Regions from separate parts of the Caulobacter sp. GW821-FHT11E11 genome, predicted to be linked through region 2. Evidence: predicted binding sites of a transcription regulator. Region 2 holds the regulator's gene; the other holds the start of a gene.
What was found. The regulator HrcA, encoded in region 2, represses chaperone genes, less so after heat shock. The targets are predictions, from matches to a motif close to GTTAGCANTCNNNNNNNNNGANTGCTAAC.
Positions count from the first base shown of each region.

Region 1: groES (co-chaperone GroES) is a predicted target of HrcA. The motif match lies at 4,417-4,445, and genes of this name have one in related genera.

Region 1 covers NZ_JBXARO010000004.1:113,513-123,293, forward strand. The annotation lists gene AC1RR5_RS10895 (hypothetical protein) at 1-780, opposite strand, end outside; gene AC1RR5_RS10900 (GNAT family N-acetyltransferase) at 887-1,483, opposite strand; gene AC1RR5_RS10905 (acyl-CoA dehydrogenase family protein) at 1,621-2,928, shown strand; gene AC1RR5_RS10910 (methylated-DNA--[protein]-cysteine S-methyltransferase) at 2,975-3,496, shown strand; gene AC1RR5_RS10915 (DUF4345 family protein) at 3,480-3,908, opposite strand; gene AC1RR5_RS10920 (VOC family protein) at 3,918-4,328, opposite strand; gene groES (co-chaperone GroES) at 4,504-4,794, shown strand; gene groL (chaperonin GroEL) at 4,855-6,498, shown strand; gene AC1RR5_RS10935 (hypothetical protein) at 6,570-7,010, opposite strand; gene AC1RR5_RS10940 (hypothetical protein) at 7,195-7,326, shown strand; gene AC1RR5_RS10945 (tetratricopeptide repeat protein) at 7,323-7,973, opposite strand; gene AC1RR5_RS10950 (hypothetical protein) at 8,073-8,387, shown strand; gene AC1RR5_RS10955 (IMCp domain-containing protein) at 8,384-9,349, opposite strand; gene AC1RR5_RS10960 (DUF3089 domain-containing protein) at 9,501-9,781, shown strand, end outside.
Region 2 covers NZ_JBXARO010000001.1:463,101-472,881, reverse strand. The annotation lists gene AC1RR5_RS02425 (hypothetical protein) at 1-148, opposite strand, end outside; gene AC1RR5_RS02420 (VOC family protein) at 233-604, opposite strand; gene AC1RR5_RS02415 (ArsR/SmtB family transcription factor) at 681-968, opposite strand; gene AC1RR5_RS02410 (S9 family peptidase) at 1,011-2,942, opposite strand; gene dnaN (DNA polymerase III subunit beta) at 3,006-4,124, opposite strand; gene grpE (nucleotide exchange factor GrpE) at 4,268-4,894, opposite strand; gene hrcA (heat-inducible transcriptional repressor HrcA) at 4,907-5,983, opposite strand; gene rph (ribonuclease PH) at 6,120-6,836, shown strand; gene AC1RR5_RS02385 (S1C family serine protease) at 6,908-7,885, shown strand; gene AC1RR5_RS02380 (retropepsin-like aspartic protease family protein) at 7,882-8,667, shown strand; gene AC1RR5_RS02375 (helix-turn-helix domain-containing protein) at 8,664-8,894, opposite strand; gene AC1RR5_RS02370 (DUF2975 domain-containing protein) at 8,912-9,445, opposite strand; gene AC1RR5_RS02365 (hypothetical protein) at 9,540-9,656, opposite strand.

The DNA.
Region 1 (9,781 bases), on a different contig from region 2:
GTCCTCGGGCGCGGGACCTATGAGGTCCGAGCGCATGCCGATGGCCGAGCCCACGAAGGCGCCCTGGGCCATGTCGTAGATCCCCCACCAGCCGGTCTCGGCCGGCGGCGGCGGGGCTTCGACCCTAGCGGCCTTGGCGGGCGCAGCGGCGGTCTTAGCCTTGGCCGGGGCGGGCGCGGCGACGGGAAGCGGTTCCAGCTCCGGCGCGACGGCCTTGGACGGCTCGACTATCGGGATGGTCGAGATCGGCGCGGCGCTCTTGGCGGCCGGCGCGGGTTCTTTTTCGATCGTGGTCGCGGCCGTCAGCCCCCCCGAAGCCTTCTTCTCGGCGGCGTAGACCTTGGCCTCGGCGCGCGTGCTGGGCAGCGGGCCGTCGATGGAGTCGGCGGTGATCACGTGAACGCGGCCGGGCTCGCCTTCGTAGCCCTCGCCGTTCATCAGGCCGCGCAGTTCCTTCTGGGTCAGGGCGGCGAACTTCAGCACCGCCTGCTCGTCGCCCTCGAAGGTCATCAGCGCGATCTGGCCGATCGGACGGCCGGGGAAGAGCACCTTCTCCAGCTCGACCGCCAGGCCCTGAACCTCGGTCGGATCCAGGTGTTCGACATTGTGGTCGGCGATGACGAAGGCCAGGGGCGCCACGGCCCCGCACTTGCGTGGCTTGCGCCAGCGGGCCTTCAGGAACGCGTCCGCGACCCCTTGCGCCTTGTGCTTGGGGATATCACCGGGCTGGCTTTCGCCATCGGCGGTGAACAGGATGCGAAGGCAGGCAATGGCCGTCATGAGGACTGACCCTAGCGCGCCTTCATTTTTGAATTCTTACAACCGACGGGATAACGCGGTTTTATTTTAGACCCTGGGACGCGTCGTTCCGACGCACCCCGCCCGTCTAGACGAAGCTCTCGCTCAGGCGGAATTCCAGCCGCTCGCGGATCGCCGGCCAGTCGTAGTCGGTGATCGAGAAGACGGCGGTGTCGCGCACATGGCCGGTCCAGGTGACCTTGTGGCTGCGCAGCACGCCTTCCTTGCTGGCGCCCAGCTTCTCCACGGCCGCCTGGCTGCGGGCGTTGCGGACGTCGATCATGAACTCGACGCGGATGGCCCCGGCCTTCTCGAAGGCGTGGGCCAGCATAAGGCGCTTGCTTTCCGGATTGATCGGACCCGAGCGGCCTTCCGGGTTCAGGAAGGTCGAGCCGATCTCCAGCCCGCCATGCAGACGGCGGATGTTCAGATAGCTGGAGGTGCCGATCACCTTGCCGTCGGACAGGCGGCGGATGGCGAAGCCGATGCGCTCGCCGCGGTCGGTCTCGCCCTGCAGCGAACCCCAGAAGTCGTCGAAGCCTTCGCCGCAGCCATTGATCGACATGATCTCCCAGCTGGCGGGATCGCAGTCGACGGCGGCCTTCAGCTCGTCGCGGTGATCGATGGTGATCGGTTCGAGCCGGACGTAGCGGCCCTGCAGGGTGTCGGCGGTCAAGGTCAGCATGTCCCCGTTTTCGGTCAGGAGCGCCGTCATGACAAGTCGGCTTACGCGACGGGACCGCTTGCCGCCCGCGTAAAGCCAGTTTACAACCACTTCAAACAAGCGTTTGACACATAGAGAACCGGGCAGAGGGAACGACCATGGACTTCGACATCTCCCCCACGCAGCGCGCCTTCCTGGATCGCGTCACCGCGTTCATGGACGAGCACATCGTTCCGGCGATCCCGGTCTACGAGGCCGAGATGAACGTCCTCGGCGCCGAGCGCTGGAAGGTCGTCCAGGTCGTCGAGGAGCTGAAGGCGAAAGCCAAGGCCGCCGGCCTGTGGAACTTCTTCATGCCGCCGCACAGCGGCCAGACCCACGTCGACGACACCTTCCAGTTCGAAGGCGTGCAGCTGACCAACCTGGAATACAGCCTGATCGCTGAACAGCTGGGCAAGATCGGCTTCGCCTCGGAAGTGTTCAACTGCTCGGCCCCCGACACCGGCAACATGGAAGTGCTGATGCGCTACGGCACGCTGGCGCAGAAGGAGAAGTGGCTGCGCCCGCTGATGAACGGCGAGATCCGTTCGGCCTTCCTGATGACCGAACCGGCGGTGGCGAGCTCCGACGCCACCAACATCGAGACCCGCATCGAGCGCGACGGCGACCACTACGTCATCAACGGCCGCAAGTGGTGGTCCTCGGGCGTGGGCGACCCGCGCTGCAAGGTCGCCATCGTCATGGGCAAGACCGATCCCGACAACGCCAGCCGCCACCAGCAGCAGAGCCAGGTCCTGGTGCCGCTGGACGCGCCGGGCATCGAGATCGTCCGCATGCTGCCGGTGTTCGGCTATGACGACGCCCCGCACGGCCATGCCGAGGTCATCCTCAAGGACGTGCGCGTGCCGGTCGAGGACGCCCTGCTGCTGGGCGAAGGCCGCGGCTTCGAGATCGCCCAGGGTCGCCTGGGCCCCGGCCGCATCCACCACTGCATGCGCACCATCGGCACGGCGGAAGTCGCGCTGGAAAAGATGTGCAAGCGCCTGATGAGCCGCAAAGCCTTCGGCAAGTACGTCTCGGACCACTCGGTGTGGGAAGAGCGTGTCGCCGACGCCCGCATCGACATCGAGATGTGCCGCCTGCTGTGCCTGAAGGCGGCCGACATGATGGACAAGGCCGGCAACAAGTCGGCCCGCCTGGAGATCGCCATGATCAAGGTCGCGGCCCCGCGCCTGGCCCTGAAGATCATCGACGACGCCATCCAGGCCCACGGTGGCGGCGGCGTGACCACCGACTTCGGCCTGGCCAAGGCCTATGCCGGCATCCGCACCCTGCGCCTGGCCGACGGCCCGGACGAGGTGCACCAGCGCACGATCGCGCGGATGGAGTACGGCAAGTACGGCGACCTGGTCTTCAAGCAGAAGGCCGAGAAGGAAGCGGCCATGCAGGTGCCGGGGATCCGGTAGCAAAATCCGGGCGGACGGCTCATCGCGTCCGGGCGATGATCGCCCGATGAGTCGTCCCGCCCGTCTTGTTCTCGACCGCGCGCCATCGCCCATCGGCGAGCTGCTGATCGTCACCGACGAGGCCGGCCTGCTGCGCGCCGTCGACTTCCATGACTACGAGCACCGCCTCGATCGGCTGCTGAAGACCCACTACGGCCCGCTGCGGCCGGATGCCGGCGCGGCGCCCGCCTCCGTCCGCGAGGCCATCACCGCCTACTTCTCGGGTAAGTTCGCCGCCCTGAACACCATCGCCTGGACGACCAACGGCACGGCGTTCCAGCACGCGGTGTGGACGGCCCTGACGCAGATCCCGGCCGGCGAGACCATCACCTATTCCGAACTGGCCCGCCGCGCCGGGCGTCCAGCCGCGATCCGCGCCGCCGGCCACGCCAATGGTTCGAACCCGCTCAGCATCGTCGCGCCCTGCCACCGGGTGATCGGCATGGACGGAACCCTGACCGGCTACGGCGGCGGCATCGAGCGCAAGCGCTGGCTGCTAGCCCACGAAGGCTTCAGGCCAGGTTCGTAACGCCGCGCAGGGCCACGCGGCCGATCTGGAAGAATGGCAGGCTGAGGGTCACGCCGATCAGGGCGTTGAACACCATGGCGCCGGTGTTGAAGCGCTGGTCCGCGCCGTCCAGCGCCGCCGACAGCGCCCGGCCCGTCGCCGCGCCCAGCCAGGCGACGGCCAAAGCCAGGGCCATGGCCGCGCCGATGCGGGGCTGGTAGCCCAGATACAGCGCCGCCACCCCGTGCGAGGCGATCAGCACACCGCCGAGGGCCCGCCCTTCGGCCAGCAGCGGCGTCTTGGGGGTGTCCTCGTCGGCCAGTCCCGCCAGGCCCAGCATGGTCTGAGGCCGCGCCAGGATCATGCCGCCCAGCGTGCCGCCGATGACGCAGGCCAGGACCGCCAGGAGCAGCGACAGGACATAGCTGGACATCAAGGATCCTCAGGCGGGCGCGTGACAGACGGCCTCGACGTTTCGACCGTCCGGGTCAAGCACGAAGGCGGCATAGTAATTGGGATGATAATGAGGCCGCACGCCGGGGCCGCCATTGTCGGTCCCGCCCGCCGCCAGGGCCGCGGCGTGGAAGGCGTCGACCTGGGACCGGTCGGCGGCGATGAAGGCCACGTGCATCGGGCCGGTCAGGGTCTCGCCCTGGCTGATCCAGAAGCTGGGCTTGCCGGCCTGGATGTCGCGCCGGTCGGCGGTGGGGCCGTAGCCATAGAACGCCGTGCTGCCGGTCTGCTCGGCGCTGACGCTCATCACCACGGCGATGCCCAGAGCGCCGAACGCGGCGTCATAAAACGGCTTGGCCGCCTGGAGATCACGGACCGTCACGCCCATATGATCGATCATCGAAGGCTCCTCTGAATTAACCCTTCGCGAAAAGTTCGCGGGCGTCGTCCTTGACTCCCCCGAGCCCCCTGCCTAACTCACGCCCGACGTTGGCACTCGATGGGAGCGACTGCTAACAGCAACGCTCCCCGGTCCGACGCAGCCTTACTTGAAACCGTTCCGACGGAGAACACCCATGAAATTTCGTCCCCTGGGCGACCGCGTCCTCGTGAAGCGCGTCGAAGAAGAAACCAAGACCAAGGGCGGGATCATCATCCCCGACACCGCCAAGGAAAAGCCGCAGGAAGGCGAAGTCGTCGCCGTCGGCCCCGGCGCGCGTAACGACAAGGGCGAAGTCGTCGCCCTGGACGTCAAGGCTGGCGACCGCATCCTGTTCGGCAAGTGGTCGGGCACGGAAGTGAAGGTCGACGGTCAGGACCTCCTGATCATGAAGGAAAGCGACGTCCTGGGCGTGGTCGAGGGCTAATCCCTCCCTGTTTCCAGACGCTTTCTTCCTAGAAATTCCTATTTCAGAAAGGCGCCCTCCATGGCCGCTAAAGACGTTTATTTCGGTTCCGACGCGCGCGACAAGATGCTGCGCGGCGTCAACATCCTCGCCAACGCCGTGAAGGTGACCCTGGGCCCCAAGGGCCGCAACGTGGTCATCGAGAAGTCGTTCGGCGCCCCGCGCACCACCAAGGACGGCGTCTCGGTCGCCAAGGAAATCGAACTGTCGGATAAGTTCGAGAACCTCGGCGCGCAGATGATCCGCGAAGTCGCCTCGAAGACCAACGACAAGGCCGGCGACGGCACCACGACCGCCACGGTCCTGGCCCAGGCCATCGTCCAGGAAGGCCTCAAGTCGGTCGCCGCCGGCATGAACCCGATGGACCTGAAGCGCGGCATCGACAAGGCCGTCCTGATCGCCGTCGAGGACATCAAGAAGTCCTCGAAGAAGGTCACGACCAACGCTGAAATCGCTCAGGTCGGCACCATCTCGGCCAACGGCGACAAGGAAGTTGGCGAGATGATCGCCAAGGCCATGGACAAGGTCGGCAACGAAGGCGTCATCACCGTCGAAGAAGCCAAGACCGCCGAAACCGAACTCGACGTCGTCGAAGGCATGCAGTTCGACCGCGGCTACCTGTCGCCGTACTTCATCACCAACGCCGACAAGATGGAAGTTCAGCTGGAAGAGCCGCTGATCCTCCTGTTCGAAAAGAAGCTGTCGTCGCTGCAGCCGCTGCTGCCGGTGCTGGAAGCCGTCGTCCAGTCGGGCCGCCCGCTGGTCATCATCGCTGAAGACGTCGAAGGCGAGGCCCTGGCCACGCTGGTCGTCAACAAGCTGCGTGGCGGCCTGCGCGTCGCCGCCGTCAAGGCTCCGGGCTTCGGCGATCGCCGCAAGGCCATGCTGGAAGACATCGCCATCCTGACCGGCGCTCAAGTCGTGTCGGAAGACCTGGGCATCAAGCTCGAGAACGTGTCGCTCGACATGCTCGGCAAGGCCAAGAAGATCTCGATCACCAAGGACGACACCACGATCGTGGACGGCATTGGCGAGAAGGAAGCGATCGAAGCCCGTATCGCCCAGATCAAGCGCCAGATCGAAGACACCACGTCGGACTACGACAAGGAAAAGCTGCAAGAGCGTCTGGCCAAGCTGGCCGGCGGCGTTGCGGTCATCCGCGTCGGCGGCTCGACCGAAGTCGAAGTGAAGGAAAAGAAGGACCGCGTCGACGACGCCCTGAACGCGACCCGCGCGGCCGCCGATGAAGGCATCGTCCCGGGCGGCGGCACCGCTCTGCTGTGGGCTTCCAAGGCCCTGGCTGGCGTGACCGGCGACAACGACGACCAGACGGCCGGCATCGCCATCGTCCGTCGCGCCCTGCAATCGCCGATCCGCCAGATCGCCGAGAACGCCGGCGTCGAAGGTTCGATCGTGGTCGGCAAGATCCTGGAAAGCGACTCGAGCGCGTTCGGCTTCAACGCCCAGAGCGAGCAGTATGTCGACCTGGTCGTCGACGGCGTCATCGACCCGGCCAAGGTCGTCCGCACGGCTCTGCAGAACGCCGCCTCGGTGGCCGGCCTGCTGATCACCACGGAAGCCGCGATCGTCGAAGCCCCCAAGAAGGGCGGCGGCGCTCCGGCCGGCGGCGGCATGCCGGGCGGCATGGGCGACATGGACTTCTAATTTAGAAGTTCAGCTCAACGCTGAAACGATCGAGGGCGGGTCCGAAAGGTCCCGCCCTTTTTCTTTGGCGCCTAGCCGATCACCTCGGCGCGCCATTTCTGATTGTCGCCGCCGTGCCACGCGTAGCTGAGGATCCGCACGCCATCGCCGATGTTCGCATGGTCGATGTCGGCGACCTGGCTGTGGTCATAGTTGTTCAGCGCGAACCAGGTGTCGTCCAGGTAGTCGGTGGTGAAGGCCGAGTAGAACTCCGCGCTCAGCCGCAGGGCGTCCCCCTCGTCGCCAAAGCCCAGCCGCAGCGGATTGGGTCCCTCGCCCGCCACCCACTGCAGCGAGAAGCCGTTCGGCACGTACTTGGCGCGCCAGAGCGTGGTGTTGTCGTTGTAGCCGCTCAACGGCCGCAGGACCGCCGCGCCGTAGCCGTTCTGGTATTCGTCCACGTGCCCAATCACGTAATTCTGGTCGGAATAGGCGTGAAAGCGCACCACGGCGTTGTCCGGTATTCCCGACATCGCGACCTCCCCATACGATTGTTTCCGCAGAGGAAGTTGCGCTCAAGCCACCGGCCGGCGCTGTGCAGAAGCGCACCTCACATAACAGCGCTCTCACCTTCCCGTGAGAGGCGAAAATCGTCCGCATCCGAATTTCGCCACAGGCGTTAACAACCCCAGCCAAGATTGAAGCATGGAGCGGGTGATGGCGTTCGTGCGTGAACTTCCAACCTATCGTCGGCGTCGCACATCGCGGACGACCCTGGTCGTCGTCGCGCTTTCGGCGTGGCTGGTGCTGGGCCTGATCAGCCAGGCGGCGTTCCAGCTGATCGGCTAGGACGCCGGCACGCCTCGGCGGGCCCACACGTCCGCCAGGGACGGCATTCCCTTCAAGGCCTTGGCGACGTCGGCGCGCCCCTCGGCCTCCCGCCTCAGGCGCAGATGGGTCATGCCCCGCATGTAGCGCGAGGAATCCGCGCGCGGCGCCAAGCGCAGGGCCTCGTCGTAGAGCGCCAGCGCGCCGGCATGGTCCCCGCGCTGGAAGGCCACGAAGCCACAGGAGTCGACGGCGTCCAGCGAGCGCTGGATCGTCAGGGCGCGGTCGCAGCGACGCGAGGCCTCGTCCAGGTCGTCCTTCATCAGCGCCCGGATCCACGCCGTGTGACTCCAGGACTTTTCGCGCCCCGGCGCCAGCGCCAAGACCCGCTCATAGTCGGTCCGCGCCCCGGCCAGGTCGCCGATCTTCTCCCGCAGGAAGGCGCGTTCGGTGATCGCCGAGGCGAAGTCGGGCTGGCGGCGGAAGAGTTCCTCATAGACCGCCAACGCCTGGTCGTTCTCACCCCGGCCCGCATGGCGACGGGCGCGTTCCAGGAGGCGGGCCTCGGCGTGGCCGGCCGGCGCGAACAGTGACCTCGCCTCCTCGGCGGCCCGCGCGGGCGGCACGCACAGGGCCATGACCGCCAGCAACAGCATCACGACACGCATGGCTTCTCCTCGGCCCGATCGACCTGAGGTTACACGCGCGATCGAAAACAGCCAGCGATCGGGATTTGCTTTCAGCGCCGACGGGACTACATGCGGCGGATGTTTCGCCAGCGCCCCGACGCCGATCTGATCGTTCAAGGCTGGGTCATCGGCGTGATGGTCGAGGTCCCGGGCGAGCGTACGCCCGTCCGCCACTACTTCGCCGTCGGCAAGGCCGACCGGGCCCAGGCCGAATGGACAGCCGTGGACCTGGCGCAGAACGCCGGTTCCGTGGCCTCCAGCCCCGTGGGCGGCAATGAGCCCGTCGAGGCTTTGCGCGAGATCGTCGCCTATCGCATGCGTGACCTGGGCCTGAAGCCTGGCGAGGCGCGGTCTCTCGGTGACAAGAACCCGCGTCGCTGGCTGTCGCTCTAGTGCTTCTTGCCGCCGCCGCAGTTGCAGCCGCCACCGCCGCCCCGGCCGCCGACACGCACCGAGACTGACGAGGACGCCGAGGCCGAAGCGCTGGCCGACGCGGACGAACGACCCGAGGCGTAGCCGCCGGCCCAGCCGCCACCGCCCACCAGGCCGTAACCGCCATAGCCACCGCCACGCCCGCCCGACTGGGCGCCGACATAGCCCATCGGCAGCGGCGGCGGTTCGACATAGCCCCAGGCCTGGGTCGGGGCCGAGCCGGCATTCCAGCCGCCGCCCGAACCGTAGCGCGAACCCGAATAGGACGAAGACGACGAGCTCTCCTCGTAGCGCTCGGTCTCGCGGGTCTCTTCGTAGCTCTCGACCGCGCGCTCCTGGTAGCGGGGCGCGGGACGATCGACATAGACGGGACGGTCCACATAGACCGGGCGGTCGATATAGACGGGCTTCTCGACGACGCGCTCGACCTTGACGATCTTCTCGACGGGAACCTGGACGACGCGGTCCACGGGCACCTGGACGATGCGCTCGACTGGCACCTCGACCCGCTTCTCGACGATCACCGGCTTTTCGATCACGCGATCGACGGGACGGTCGACATAGATGCGCTTCTCGACGATCCGCTCGACGGGGACCTCGATGCGCTTTTCGACGACGACCGGCTTTTCGACCACCTTCACGATCGGCACTTCGACGCGCTTCTCGATGATGACGGGCCGGTCGATCACCTTCTCGACGATCTGGGTGGTGGGACGGTCGACATAGACCGGCACGCGCTTTTCCACGACGACCGGGCGGTCGACATAGACGATCCGGGTGCGGGGCTTCGGGGCGGCCCGTTTCGGCACATGCTCGCCGCGCACCGGCGCGCCGGGGAAGCCGTCGGCCAGGACCGGCGAAACCGCCGTCGCGCTGGCGAACACGGCCGCCGCGCCGACAAGAAGAAGGGTCCGGACAGTCATCGCCGACCTCGTACGCAAAGCTCTGCCGTCCCGGGGCGGGACAACTCCCGCCTGTTCCCGCAATCCCCGCGCCAAGACCCCTTGGCGAGCGGCGTTCTCTGTGGTCATGCTCCGCGCCAAACGAGCGTTTGAGCGCGATGGGGAGAGACGGATGGCGAAGACCTTGGCCGCGATGGCCTTGACCCTGGGCCTGGCCCTGACCGGTGCGGCCTGTGCGCAGGCCCCGGCGAATATCGCCCCCAACGACTACGGCAATAAGGACAGCTGGCTGTGCTGGCCGGGCCGAGCCGACGCCTGCGCGGTCGACCAGACGACGACCATCGTCCAGACGGACGGCAAGACCTCGACCGAGGCCTTCAAGGCCGCCACGGCGCCGGGCTACGACTGCTTCTACGTCTATCCGACCGTCTCGACCGATCCGGGCGGCAACAG
Region 2 (9,781 bases):
ACCCGCCGCGCCGCCTCAGCGCCAGGTGAGCCAGGGTGTGAACCTCGCCCCGCGCCAGGTGCAGGGCGTGCCGCCCGCCCAACAGCAACACGGTCCAGAGCCCGAGGCTCAGCCCCACCGTCGCGACGCGTTCCCAGGCGATGCGCATGCGCGCCTCCATGTCCAGAAGCGTCGGGGATGCGCCCCGATCTTGGCCGCAAAAGGCCCGGATCGGGGCGAAAAGCGCGCCCGCTCAGCCGATCTTGTAGCCGCAGAGCTTGTTGCCATCGAGGTCACGGAAATAGGCGAAATAGGCCTTGGGCATACGCGCGCCCGGCTGGCCTTCGTCCTGGCCGCCCAGTTCGATGGCCTTGGCGTGGAAGGCGTCGACCTCCTCGACGGTGTCGAAGGCGAAACCGCCCATCATGCCGTTGCCGATGCAGGCCGGATTGCCGTCATACGGACCCAGCACCCCGAACATGCAGCCCTCGCCGCGATAGAGGCGGCCGCCCGAGGGATGTTCGAACAAGGGCTTGAAGCCGATCGAGCCCAGCAGGCCGTCATAGAAGGTCTTGGCCTTCTCCAGGTCGTTCGAGCCGACCGTCACATAGTTCACCTTGGCCATGGGCCGCCTCCCGTTTTGATATAAAACGGACCTTAGCCCCCTTATGAGCGTCGGCAATATGACCCTTACGTCAGGGTCATCGTTCCCAGAGCGATCGGTGGCCGTAGACCCAGGCGCCGACATCGGCAAAGCGATCGGTGACGATCGAACAGGTCCGCACCCGCCCGGCCTTCGCGGATGTGATCCAGCCAGCCCGCTCCAGGATCTTCAGGTGCTTCATGAACGAGGTCAGCGCCATGTCGTAAGGCGCAGCGAGTTCGCCGACGCTCGCCGGACCCTGGCCCAGTCGGCTCAGAATGGCCCTGCGGGTGGGATCGGCCAGCGCCTGGAAGGTGTCGGAGAGCGCTTCGGCATGCTTATCCATGTGGCTAAGCATGCCGCGTAACCGCCTATTTTGCCAATCCCTTTACTTCGCCAGGGAAATTCCCAGCACCTTCTGCAGGAACTGGGTCTCGACCTCGCGGCGGCGGTCGTTGTTGGCTTTCTTCAGGAAGCCATGGCCCTCGTCCTTGAACTGGACGTACCAGGTCTCGATGCCCTGGCCGCGCAGCTTGGCGACGACCTGGTCGGACTCCGACTTGGGCACCCGCGGGTCGTTCCAGCCCTGCATGACCAGCATCGGCTTGGTGATCTTGCCCACATTGTTCATCGGCGAGATCGTCTCGAAGGCCTTCAGCATCTTGGGGTCGCGCTCGTCGCCATATTCGACGCGGCGCAGGTCGCGGCGGTAGGCCTCGGTGTTCTGCAGGAACGAGACGAAGTTGCTGATGCCGTAGCGCTCGACCCCGCCGGCCAGACGGTCGGAATAGTGGGTCATCACGGCCAGCGACATGTAGCCGCCGTACGACTGGCCGTAGACGACGACCCGCGACGGATCCAGGTCCGGCTGCGTCTTGATCCAGTCCAGCAAGGCGCCGATGTCCTTGACCGAGTCCTCGCGCTTCTCGGCGTTGTCGAGGTTCAGGTAGGTCTTGCCATAGCCGGTCGAGCCGCGGACGTTCGTGACGATCACCGCCGCGCCCAGCTCGGCCACCGTGTGCTGGTGGAAGGCGTTGAAGGTCGGGCGCGACTGGCCTTCCGGCCCGCCGTGGATGTCGATGATCACTGGCGCCTTCTGGCCGGCCGCCAGCTTGGGCTTGTAGACGAAGGCCGGGATCGAGCGCTTGTCGAACGACGGGTAGCGGACCAGGTCTGGAGTCGCCAAAGCCTTGGCGTCCAGGCCGCCCAGCTCCGAGGCCGTCCAGCGTTCGAGTTTGGCGTCGGTCACGCCCCAGCTCCAGGCGTCGCTCGCCGCGGTCGGGGTCGCCAGGCTGAAGCCCAGTTTCGACCCGTCGGGCGAGAAGGCGATGTCGCTGACCACCCCGGCCGGCAGCTGCGGTTGCGGCAGGGCGCGGCGGGTGCGGAAGTCCTGCACCACCAGCTTCGAATAGCCGTCCTCGTTGACGACATAGGCCAGGATGCGGCCGTCATCGGACAGGGCGAAGTCCTCGACATCCCACGGACGCTCACCCGAAAGGGTCACCTTCGCGCCCGTGGCCAGGTCGATCTGCGTCAGGCGCTGGAAGTCCGAGCCCTCGTCCGACAGCAGCAGCACGCTGCGGCCGTCCGGCGTGAACTTGCCGCCGCTGTAGGCGATCTTGGTCTTGCTCGGGTTCAGCTCGGTCAGCTTGCCGGTCGCGACGTCGAGCAGCCAGCGCTTGGACTCCGAGATCGAGAAGTAGCGGCCCAGCAGCACCGTCTTGCCGTCGGCCGACACCGCCAGCGGCGAGACCTGGCCCTGACCCTTGTAGATCACCTTCGTCGCGCCAGAGGCGTCGCGCATCAGGACGTCGGAGTCGCCCGAGCCCTTGGTCGACCGCGACCAGACCAGGACCGAGCCGTCCTTGGACCAGGCCGGCGAGCCGTTGCGGGTGCCGGTCTCGGTCAGTTGCTTGGTCTTGCCGTCGGCGTCGCGCAGAAACAGCTGGAACCACTCGTCGCCGCCGGTGTCCCTGGAGAACAGGATCTGGCCGCCCGGCAGGGTGTGGGCGCCGCCGACGGGCTCGTCATAGAAGGTGATCTGGCTGCGGTCGGCGCCGGGCGCGGCCACGGTGTGCAGCTGGTTGGTGTTGCCAAAACGCGTGGTGATGACGATGCCGCCATCCGCGCTCCAGTCGCCGAAATAGGCCGAGCGGGCGTTCTGGTACCTGGCCAGGCTCTCGCGGATCGCGGGCGGCGCGACCGGCACGTTCTCGAGGATCTGGTTGCCCATCTCCCTGCGCTCGACCGACTGGGCGAGCGCGGGAACGGCGGCGGCGAGGGCCAGGACGGCGGCCGAGGCGGCGAGCAGCTTCTTCATGACGGAACCCCGAAAGCAAAACGGGCGCCCAAGGCGCCCGTTTCTCAAGACAAAGACCGCGGATCAGACCCGCAGCGGCATCAGCACGTACTTCACGCCCGGATCGACCGGATCGACCACCAGGGTCGGGCTGGCCGGGTCGGCGAAGCGGAACTCGGCCTGCGGGCCGGCGATCTGGCCGCAGACGTCCAGCAGGTAACGGGCGTTGAAGCCGATTTCGAAGGGCTCGCCGTCGTAATCAACCTCGACCTCTTCCACGGCCTGGCCGGCTTCCATGTTGCGGACGGTCAGGGTGATACGGCCCGGCTCGATGGCCAGCTTCACCGAGCGGCTCTTCTCGGCCGAGATGGTGGCCACGCGGTCGACGGCCTTGGCGAACAGGTCGTTGTCCAGCGTCAGGATCTTGGCGTTGTCGCGCGGGATGACGCGCAGATAGTCCGGGAAGGCGCCGTCGATGACCTTGGAGGTCAGGGCGGCCGCGCCGAACTCGAAGCGGACCTTCTGGGGCGAGAGCTGCAGATCGACCGTCTCGCCGGCCGATTCCATCAGGCGGCGGGCCTCGGCGATGGTCTTGCGCGGGATGATCACGCCCGGCAGGCCGGCCGCGCCCTCGGGGGCCGGCATCTCGGCCAGGGCCAGGCGGTGGCCGTCGGTGGCCACGGCGCGCAGCTTGGTCTCGCCACCCTCGTTGACCGTGTGGACGTAGAGACCGTTCAGATAATAGCGAGTCTCTTCGGTCGAGATCGCGAAGCGGGTCTTGTCGATCAGGCGGATCAGCTCGTTGGTGTCGACCGCGACGCGGCTCGACAGGCCGTCGCTGCTCATCACCGGGAAGTCGCCCGCCGGCAGCACCGGCAGGTTGAAGCGCGAGCGGCCGGCCTGGATCACCAGGCGCGGATCATCGCCGCTGAAGCTCAGCGAGACGTCGGCGCCGTCGGGCAGCTTGCGGACGATCTCGTACAGGGTGTGAGCCGGCGCGGTGATCTGGCCGGGAACGTCGATCTGGGCGAAGCCCTCGTCGATGATCTCCATGTCCAGGTCGGTCGCCGAGAACGACAGGCGATCGCCCTCCGCTGACAGCAGGATGTTCGACAAGATCGGGATGGTGTTGCGGCGCTCGACGACGCTCTGCACGTGACCCAGCGCCTTCAGGAGCGCCGCCCGTTCGATGGTAAGCTTCATAGTCGGTCCAGATCGCGCGGTCGGCCGATGGAATCGACCGCTACCCCCGTTGAGAATGGACCGCCGACATTATCGCAATGCGCGAACGGGGGAAGGGGGCGCGGCGGTCATTTCCGCGCCCCTTTAGCTTAGAAACGTCGAACTCAAGCCTTCGTGTCGAACGAACCACCCGAGTTGTCGCCATCCGCGCCGGCTCCGGCATACGGATTTGCCGACGCACCGGCCTGTTCGGGCCCGCCCGGACCGGTCGAACCCTTGGCCGCCACGGCGACCATGGCCGGACGCACCAGGCGGCCCATCAGCTCGTAACCGGCCTGCAGCACGGCGACCACGCCGCCGGCGGCGACCTCGGTCGAGGGCTGCTCGGTCACGGCCTGGTGCAGGTGCGGGTCGAACTTCTCGCCCTTGGCAGGGTCGATCTTCTTCAGGCCGTTGCGTTCGAAGGCGCCTTGCAGCTCCTTCTCGGTCATCTCGACGCCGATGATGAAGTTCTTCACCACCGCGTCGGTCGAATCCTTGGGGCTGTGGGCCGTGGCGCGCGATAGGTTGTCGGCGACGCCCAGCAGGTCGCGGCCGAACTTCTGGATCGCATAGGCGCGCGCGTCGTTCATCTCGCGCTCGGCGCGGCGCTTGGTGTTCTCGGCCTCGGCGGCGTAGCGCAGCGCCTGCTCCTTCAGAGCGGCCACTTCCAGCTTCAGCGCCTCGATCTCTTGCGAAGCGTCATCGGCTTCGAAGGCGATGTCTTCAGCCGGCGTTTGCTCGTCGGTCATCTCGTACAGTCCTTATCCATCCATCATCCGCCCCAGCACCCGGGCGGTATAGTCCACCAACGGAATGACTCGGGCGTAGTTCAATCGCGCCGGACCGATCACGCCGATCGCTCCCAGCACCTTCTGTCGGCCCGTCATATAGGGCGCCGCGATCACCGAGGAACCCGAAAGCGAAAACAGGCGCGTTTCGGCTCCGATATAGATGCGCACGCCCTCGGCGTCACGAACGTCGTCCAGGAGGCCGATCAGTTGGCCCTTCTGCTCCAGGTCGTCGAACAGCTGGCGCACGCGGTCGATGTCCTCGCGGGCCCGCGCATCGGCCAGCAGGTTGGCCTGACCGCGCACGATCAGCGAGCGCGCGTCGCCCTCCCCGCCGCTCCAGGCGGCCAGGCCGTCCTCGACCAGGCGGGCGGCGGTCTCGTCCAGCTGCCGGCGGGCGATGTCCAGCTCGCCGCCCATCTCGGTTCGCGTCTCCGACAGGGTGCGGCCGCGCAGGCGGGCATTGAGGAAGTTGGACGCCTCCTGCAGGGCCGAGGGCGTCACCCCTGGGGCCTGGCGCATCAGGCGATTCTCGACCTGGCCGTCCTCGAACACCATGACCGCCAGCACCTGGCCACCGCCCAGGGGCACGAACTCCACATGCTTGACCCCGCCCTCACGGACCGGCGTGACGACGATGCCGGCTCCGCCGGCCAGGCCAGACAGGATCGACGAGGCTTCCGCCAGGGCTTCCTCGAACGAGCGGCCCTTCACGGCCAGCCGCGCCTCGATGGCCTGCTTGTCGGCCTCGGCGACGTCGCCGACCTCCAGCAGGCCGTCGACGAACATCCTCAGACCCGCATGGGTCGGCAGGCGGCCGGCGCTGGTGTGGGGCGCGTCCAGCAAGCCCAGCTGGGCCAGGTCCTGCATGGTGTTGCGGATCGAGGCCGGCGACAAGGCCAGCCCCGCCCGCGACAGGGTGCGCGAGCCGACGGGCTCGCCGGTCTCCAGATACGACTCGACCACGCGCCGGAAAATATCGCGGGCGCGGGTGTCCAGCTCGGTGAGGCCCGGCGCGCGGACGATCGGACCCGGGAAAAGATGCGTCATGCTTTTAGGGCCATAGGGCGTGTCGTTTGGGACCCGGTCGGCGGACAAAAGCTGTCGGCCTCTTTCAAGTTCGGCTCTCAATAGGATAAGCGCCACCCACACACATTCAAATAGCCCTGAAAGCCAGGAGTTTCCCATGCGTCCGTCCGAACGCGCCCCCGACCAGCTGCGCGCTGTCATGCTGGAAACCGGCGTCAACCGCTACGCCGAAGGCTCGTGCCTGGTCAGCTTCGGCCACACCAAGGTGCTGGTCACCGCCACGGTCGAGGAAAACGTCCCCGGCTGGATGCGCAACAAGGGCGCCGGCTGGGTCACGGCCGAGTACGGCATGCTGCCCCGCGCCACCCACACCCGCGGCCGCCGCGAGGCCGCCGCCGGCAAGCAGACCGGCCGCACGCAAGAGATCCAACGCCTGATCGGCCGCTCGCTGCGCGCCGTCGTCGACCTGAAGGCCCTGGGCGAGCGCCAGATCAGCCTGGACTGCGACGTCATCCAGGCCGACGGCGGCACCCGCACCGCCGCCATCACCGGCGCCTGGGTCGCCCTGCGCCTGGCGGTCAACTACCTGCTGGAAGAGGGCGTGCTGAAGGCCGACCCGATCCTGGGCCAGGTGGCGGCCGTCTCGTGCGGTGTGTTCAACGACGTGCCGGTGCTCGACCTCGACTACGAGGAAGACTCGAACGCCGAGGCCGACAGCAACTTCGTGCTGACCGGCAATGGCGACATTTGCGAGATTCAGGCCACCGGCGAAAAGCGCGGCTTCACCCGCGCCGAGTTCGAAAGCCTGTACGCGCTGGCCGAGAAGGGCATCAACGAGCTGTTCGCCCTGCAACGCGAGGCGATCGGCGGTTAAAGCCTCCCCACCGCACTTGTTCGAACGGGGTAACGGTCCCAGATTCCTAATCTGAAGATCAGGAGTTTCGCGTGACCACCCCGTTCGAAGGCTACGAAGTCGAAGCCCGCCTGCGCCCGTCGGCCGAGGCGTATCGCTTCGACCTGGACCAGGCGCTGGCCTCGATGGTCGCGCTGGAGGCCCAGGTCCCGCCCGACGCCTATACGGCCGGCATCCTGGGGACCGAGCGCGTCGGCAACGGCGTGGTCGTCGGACCCGGCGGCCTCGTCCTGACCATGGCCTATCTGATCACCGAGGCCGAGGAAGTCACCCTCACCCGCAACGACGGCCGCCGCGTGCCGGCCCACGTGCTGGGACTGGACGTCCGCTCGGGCCTCGGCCTGGTCCAGGCGCTGGAGCCGCTGGACCTGCCGGTCATGACCATCGGCAGCGCCAAGGACCTGGAGGCCGGCTCGTCGGTCATCGCCGCCGGGGCCGGTGGCCGCGCCCACGCCGTGGCCGGCAAGGTCCTGGCCCGCATGCCGTTCGCCGGCTACTGGGAATATCTGCTGGACGAGGCGATCATTACCGGCCCCGCCCATCCGCACTGGAGCGGCGCGGCCCTGATCGGCCCCAAGGGCGACCTGGTGGGCCTGGGCTCCCTGACCCTGGAAGGCCGCGACCAGAACGGCGACGCCAAGCCGATCAACATGTTCGTGCCCGCCGAGCTCTTGCCGCCGATCCTGGACGAGCTGGCCCGCGGCCGCAGCCCGCATCCGCCGCGCCCGTGGCTGGGCGTCTTCGCCCAGGAGATGGAGAACCACGTCGTCATCGTCGGCATCTCGCCCAAGGGCCCGGCCGCCCGCGCCGAGCTGCGGGCCGGCGACCTGATCCTGGCCGTCGATGGCCAGCCGATCTCGGACCTCGCCGAGTTCTACGACCGGATGTGGAGTCTGGGCGACGCCGGCGTCAGCGTGCCCCTGAAGATCCTGCGCGAAGGCGACAGCTTCGAGGTCGAGATCCGTTCGATGGACCGCGCCAGCCTGCTGAAGAAGCGACGCCTGAATTGACCAAGGGTCCCTGGGAGCAACCCGACCCGCCCGCCGCCGCGACGCCGTCGCGGCCGGCGGCTCCGCGTCATCGCCTGTGGCTGTGGCTCGGCCTGCTGGCCGCCGTCGGCGTGCTGATCGTGGCCCTGATGCGCGCCTATCCCGAGGCGATCCAGACCGGCGACGACCAGGCCAGCCTGTTCCTGCGCCTGGGCATGGTCGTGCTGGTCTCGACGGTGCTGCTGCGTGGCCTGCACGGTTCGCCGCGCCAATATCTGAAATATGCGGCGGTCTGGACCGGGATCATCGCCGTCCTGGCCCTGGGCTATGCATACCGCGCCGAGCTGATGCAGGTCCCGCAGCGCCTGCAGCTGGCCTTCAACGTCGGCACGCCGGTGACCGTCGGCGAGCGCACCCTGGTCGTGCCGCAGGGCGAGGACGGCCACTATGTCGTCGACGGCCTGATCAACGGCCAGCGCGTGCGGTTCATGGTCGACACCGGCGCCACCGAGACCGTGCTCAGCCCCGCCGACGCCCGCCGCCTAGGCATCCCCGTCGACACCCTGAACTATGGCTACGAGTCCGAGACCGCCAACGGCAAGGGCTACAGCGCCGCCTATGACGCGACCACCCTCGAGGTCGGCGCCATTCGCCTGGAAGGTTTCCGGGTGATGGTCAACAAGGCCCCGATGAGCGGGTCGCTGCTGGGGATGAGTTTCCTCAAGCGGCTGGAGGCCTTCGAATTCCGCGACCGCCAGCTGATCCTGAAATGGCGCGAGGACGGCCAGGGCCGCGCCTACTAGTCCTCGTCCAGCCCGTCCGCCGGGCCGTATTCAAAGGTTAGCAGGTCGCCCGGCTGGCACTGCAGCTCGCGGCACAGGGCGTCCAGGGTCGAGAAGCGGACGGCGCGGGCCTTGCCGGTCTTCAGGATCGAGAGGTTGGCGATGGTCACACCCACCCGGTCGGAGAGCTCGGTCAGCGACATGCGCCGTTCCAGCAGCACGCGGTCGAGGTTCACGCGGACAGGCATGCGGCGATCGCTCCGGTTCAGATCGTGAGTTCGGCTTCGCGACGAAGGCGGGCGCCCTCGCGGAAGACCTCGGCCAGGACGAAGACGACCAGCACCGAGAACCAGGCGGTCAGGGTGAAGCTGTCGTCGATGACCTTGGCCTTGGGGGCCAGCCAGCGGGCCATGCCCGAAAAGACGTAGCGCCCGACTTCCAGGCCCGCGAGGACCAGGCCGATCAGGCGCAGGCGCACCACGTTGTCGGGATGGAAGGGGTCGCCGGCCGTCAGGGTCGCGAAGATCTTGCGCAGCCGCTCGACGATGATCATCCAGCCGCCCAGCAGCAGGGCGTAGGCCGCCAGCGCCCCGGCGAACAGCGCGCCGTTGCGGCTGATGGCCTCCACGGCGTCGCTGATCGGCAACATCGAGGCCAGCAATTCGGGATTGAAGCTGAACAGCAGGGCGACCAGCGTGAACAGCGACAGAAGGCTCACGAAGATCCAAAGCCCGACGTAGATGACGTCGAGGATGATCTTCAGGAAACTCGATACGGAGCCGGGCCCCAACGCGCGCATGGCTGCTCCCCAACAGCGACGCTCAAACATGCCCCGCGTCGCGAGGAGACGTCAAAAGCTAGGGCTTGGAAACCCTGGAAACTCTTGGCTCGCCTTAAAGCGTCTGCACCACGAACGCCACGGCCGACACCGGAACCGCCACGATCAGGGCGGCGGTGATGGCGGTCATGACGACCTTGTCGGCGATGCGGAACAGGCGGGCGGCGGACATCTTGTTTTCCAGTTTGAGCGACGTGGTCGGGGCCGAGCCATTCGGTCCCTCGCCACAGTCAACAGATAGGCGGCGATTTCGGTTCCGCCAATCTCGTTTATCGAGAAACGATATTAAACTACCGT